2 regions of the Bacteroides sp. AM10-21B genome follow, and region 1 is predicted to be linked to the other one. Evidence: riboswitches for the same ligand, from Rfam matches in the RefSeq annotation. Region 1 holds a riboswitch; the other holds the start of a gene.
The links. Region 1 has a riboswitch for thiamine pyrophosphate ahead of thiS (sulfur carrier protein ThiS). Riboswitches for the same ligand answer to the same signal wherever they lie in the genome.
Positions count from the first base shown of each region.

Region 2: linked by a shared signal. The riboswitch ahead of DW121_RS13490 (TonB-dependent receptor) and the one ahead of thiS (sulfur carrier protein ThiS) in region 1 are both predicted to bind thiamine pyrophosphate.

Region 1 is NZ_QRME01000007.1:52,241-54,650, forward strand. Features, by position in the region: gene DW121_RS10520 (thiazole synthase) at 1-196, opposite strand, end outside; gene DW121_RS10525 (thiamine phosphate synthase) at 358-1,017, opposite strand; gene thiS (sulfur carrier protein ThiS) at 1,022-1,219, opposite strand; TPP riboswitch at 1,286-1,376, opposite strand; gene fabD (ACP S-malonyltransferase) at 1,564-2,410, opposite strand, start outside.
Region 2 is NZ_QRME01000010.1:48,559-50,968, reverse strand. Features, by position in the region: gene DW121_RS13490 (TonB-dependent receptor) at 1-1,097, opposite strand, end outside; TPP riboswitch at 1,133-1,229, opposite strand; gene DW121_RS13485 (mechanosensitive ion channel family protein) at 1,367-2,218, shown strand; gene DW121_RS13480 (hypothetical protein) at 2,361-2,410, shown strand, end outside.

The sequences.
Region 1 (2,410 bases):
GGATGTGTGGATGACGGATATGTTTCAGCATATCATCTTCCTTGTTCTCCAGCTCTATACGCTTCATGGCCACCGTTACCATCTCCGTGCCGGATGCCAGAATGGATTGCTCCATGATTTCATTGGAATTGAATTTTCCCGTTCCCAAAAACAGGCGGGAGCTGAATTTACGTCCCGCAATAATTAATTTCTCCATATCATTTTATTTGTTAAGTGAATTTGCTTAATTAACCTATACTATCTGTCATTCAGAGCGCAGCGAAGAATCTATTCTCTTGATGTATACACAGAGAATAGATTCTTCGCTGCGCTCTGAATGACAGATGTTCCTGATATAAATTAAATTTCAGCACTTACTTATTTCAATATTGGTTTGTTTGATTGATTTCCGTCTGTTTGATTGATTTCCGCAAGAATCCTTCGCATCTCTTCTGCCGGATGCTCCGCCCGCAGCACAGTACCCGAAAGGGCAATGCCCGTAACTCCTGTCTGCATGACAGACGGAATGTCAGCGAAAGTAATTCCGCCGATAGCGACGACAGGAAGGCTGATATTCTCCGCCCGCATCCGGCGGATAATCTCTTTATATCCTTCCAAACCCAGTATGGGGCTGAGCTTCTGTTTGGTTGCAGTGTATCTGAACGGTCCGCAACCGATGTAGTTTACTCCGTCGAGCCAATGCTTCTTTACGTCTTCGTATGTGTTGGCTGTGCCGCCTATGATATATTCGCTGCCAAGTATGCGCCGTGCTTCGGCAACGGGCATATCGTTCTTGCCGAGGTGTACGCCGTCTGCACCGATTTCCTTGACCAGTTCCACGTGGTCGTCAATGATGAAGATAGCGCCGCAATCATTGCATAGCTTCCTTATTTCCGCCGCTACGGGCAGTATGTCTTCTTTCCCGGCATCTTTCATGCGCAGCTGTATCCACCGGCAGCCACCCTCCAAAGCCATGCGGGCGGAATCGAGGTAGGAATACTTCTCGGTGTAGTGTGTAATGAACTGAACTGATTTCATAGTCTCATCCACCGCAGGCAGCTTTTATTATAACAATGGATATACCTTCGGACAGGACATAATCCGTCCACTCCACACGTGGAATCATGCGGTTGTTTACGGCAACGGCAATACCTTGCGCCGGCAAGGAAAGGTCGTTTGTCAATTGCGAAAGGGTAGCGGCATCGGTTTCCACTTCTTTGTTGTTGATTAATACTTTCATGTTTTGTTTCTGTTAAGTAAAACAATGGAAGTAAATACAAAGAAGTACCGTTAAGGTAAGTTCTGTGAAGAAAAAATATCCAATTCCTACGGCAGTACTAACTGCATCAGGTTCGAGGGTATAATCTCAGCCCGTCGGGGCACCCCTTTGTCTTTACAGCGGCAAAGGTAAAGGAAAATAAGATATAAAAAACAAAAGGAGGGATTTTTTTCTTAAAGCAGAGGGAAAGAAAATACATCGGAAGGCGAATACATTATATATAATGATTGAACCTGATTCAGTATAAGACAAAGACAAGCTTGTCATATACTAAATCAGGTTCAACCGAAAAAAACTTCTATGGATTATGCTATGCCATGGGCTGTTGCACCGGCATCAATCTTCTTGATAAGCCCTTGCAGAACTGCGCCCGGACCACATTCGGTAAAGTCTGTAGCGCCATCGGCAATCATGTTCTTCACGGTTTGGGTCCAGCGTACGGAAGCTGTCAGCTGGGCAACAAGGTTCTTCTTGATTTCAGCCGGGTCTGTGTGGGGCAGAGCATCTACATTCTGATAGACAGGACACTTCGGAGTGTGGATTTCAGTAGCGTTGATAGCTGCCTCCAACTCGACTTTAGCGGGATTCATCAGCGGAGAGTGGAATGCACCGCCTACCTTCAAAGGCAAAGCGCGCTTTGCACCGGCGGCTTTCATCAACTCACAAGCCTTGTTGATGCCTTCTATAGAACCGGAGATTACAATCTGTCCCGGGCAGTTATAATTGGCAGCTACACAAACTTCGCCTTCCGCGCTTACCTGTGCACAGATTTCCTCAACTTTTTCATCCGGCAAAGCAATGATGGCAGCCATAGTGGAAGGCTGTGCCTCGCAGGCCTTCTGCATAGCCATGGCACGGGCATATACCAATTTCAAACCGTCTTCAAAGCTCAATGCACCGGCGGCAACCAATGCGGAGAACTCGCCGAGAGAGTGACCGGCAGTCATTTCAGGTTTGAAATCATCACCCATGCAGAGTGCGGAGATAACGGAATGAAGAAATACGGCAGGTTGTGTTACTTTGGTTTGACGCAAATCTTCGTCCGTACCGTTGAACATAATATCTGTAATACGATACCCGAGGATATCATTTGCTTTCTCAAAAAGTTCCTTGGCTAAAGCCGAGTTTTCGTACAAGTCTTTTCCCATTCCT
Region 2 (2,410 bases), on a different contig from region 1:
TAATTGACGGAGAAGATGCCGCCGCCAAACCAGTTGTCCATTGCTTTTTTGCGGATAAGATCGCTCTTTTTGACGGTTTCACCGTCGTGTTCGTACGGGAGCAGACCGTATTCCACCAACTTGCGTCCGTTTTTGTACTCTTGATAGTAGCCGTCTCCTTTGGTATAGTGCAGGCCTACGTTTACATTCCAAGCAGAGGTAAAGTTATGGTTGAAAAGCAGCTGATAGTTCTTTTGTACATAGTTGTCCGTCTGGTCTTCATAGAAGTGGTCTGCACCGTTGTCGTCGGTGTACATATATCCGCAGGAGTTGTAGCGTCGGCCGTACTTTTCCAATTCTTCTTTGCTGGCATAGTTCCAGGCATGGTAGGTGCGCTCTTTTCCTCCGAAAGTTATCAGTTTGACGGAAGTGTTGTCATCATAATATCCACCTTGCAAGTAGTAAGAGTTCAGCCCTACCGATGCACGGTCGATGTAACCGTCCGAACTGATATTGGACAGGCGGGCATCGAAAGACCAATGCTCGTTGATGAGCCCCGTACCTGCTTTGACAGTCTCCTTGTGCGTGTTGAATGAGCCGTACGAAGCGTTCAACTCGGCATAAGGCTTCAGGGAGAAATCTCCGGTCTGCATATTAATACTGGCTCCGAATGCTCCTGCACCATTGGTAGAAGTTCCTGCACCGCGTTGTATCTGCATATCTTTGACAGAAGATGCAAAGTCGGGCAGATTCACCCAGAATACGGTGTGGCTTTCGGCGTCGTTGATAGGAATACCGTTGGCGGTGACGTTGATGCGCGTTCCGTCCGTGCCTCGTACTCTCAATGTAGTATAGCCGATACCCGCTCCTGCATCACTGGTGGTAATGGCAGAGGGAGTCATGCTCAACAGATACGGCAAGTCTTGGCCGAAGTTCTGCTTTTTAAGCTGTTCTTTGTTGATGTTGGTAAATGCCACCGGAGTAGTTCCTGTGGCACGTGTGGAAATAATCTCTACTTCTTGCAGGTCTATTACCCGCAAGCTGTCCTTCTCCTTTGTCTGCGCACAGACATTCAGCGCTGCCATAAACAGGCATGCTGCCATTGCATACTTCTTCATTTGCAATTTTAATGATTAAAAATTAATACAGAAAAGGGGAACTTTTCTTCTTTTCCCTACGTCGGCACTACCCGAATCAGGTCAATGGGTATGGTCTCAGCCCGTCATATTAGGGCACCCCTTAGTTGAAATCGGCTGCAAAAGTATCTCTTTTGACTGAAAGGTACAAATAAAGTGGCCGGGAAATGATTTTTTTTGTTAAATTTGTCCTTTATAATTCATAATTAATCATTTATAATTTACAATTAATCATGTTATCATCTTTATTAATGGCGGTGTTTGCCGTCCAAGCTTCTGAGGAAGGTTTCAGCAAACTTCAGATTTTTATGCAGCAATTGATAGACTGGGGAGTGGGAGCCGGAGGTCGTGTCATAGGTGCAATTATCATTTTTGTAGTAGGACGCTTTCTAATCTCTTTCATTAAGAAGCTTGTATCCAAACTTCTTGTAAAGCGGCATATTGACGCAAGCATCCAGAGTTTCGTCAAGAGTCTGGTGAATATCTTGCTGACAATCCTGCTGATTATTGCCGTTATCGGTAAGTTAGGGGTTGAAACCACTTCGTTTGCGGCTTTACTGGCATCTGCCGGTGTGGCAATAGGTATGGCGCTGTCCGGAAACCTGCAGAACTTTGCCGGAGGGCTCATCGTCTTGCTATTCCGTCCGTTCAAGGTGGGCGACTGGATTGAGAGTCAGGGTGTATCCGGTACGGTACGTGAGATTCAGATATTCCATACCATCCTCACTACGGCCGATAATAAGGTGATTTATATTCCTAACGGTGCTTTGAGCAGTGGCACGGTAACTAACTACAGCCGTGAAGATACCCGTCGTGTGGATTGGGTTATCGGTGTGGAGTATGGCGAGAATTATGATAAGGTAGAAACTACCGTACGCCGTATACTTGCTGCCGACAGCCGTGTCCTGAATACTCCGGAACCTTTCGTGGCCCTTCATGCTTTGGATGCCAGCAGTGTGAATATTGTTATCCGTGTTTGGGTGAAGAGCAGCGATTATTGGGGAGTTTATTTTGATATGAACAAGACCATTTACTCTGTATTCAACAACGAGGGAATCGGTTTCCCGTTCCCGCAGTTGACAGTGCATCAAGCAAAGGACTGATAAGGTGTTTGAACCACTTCTTCGCAGATACTTTGCTCCAGATTGAGCAGGCGGTTGATTTCTTTTGTTCCTTGCGGGCAACTATTTGTCTGCGGATGATAATTCCGTGTATGATGTAACCGTCACTGTACTCGACAGATGTATGGAACAGCATGAAAAACAGCATAAAGTAGGCAAACATCGTTATGTGTC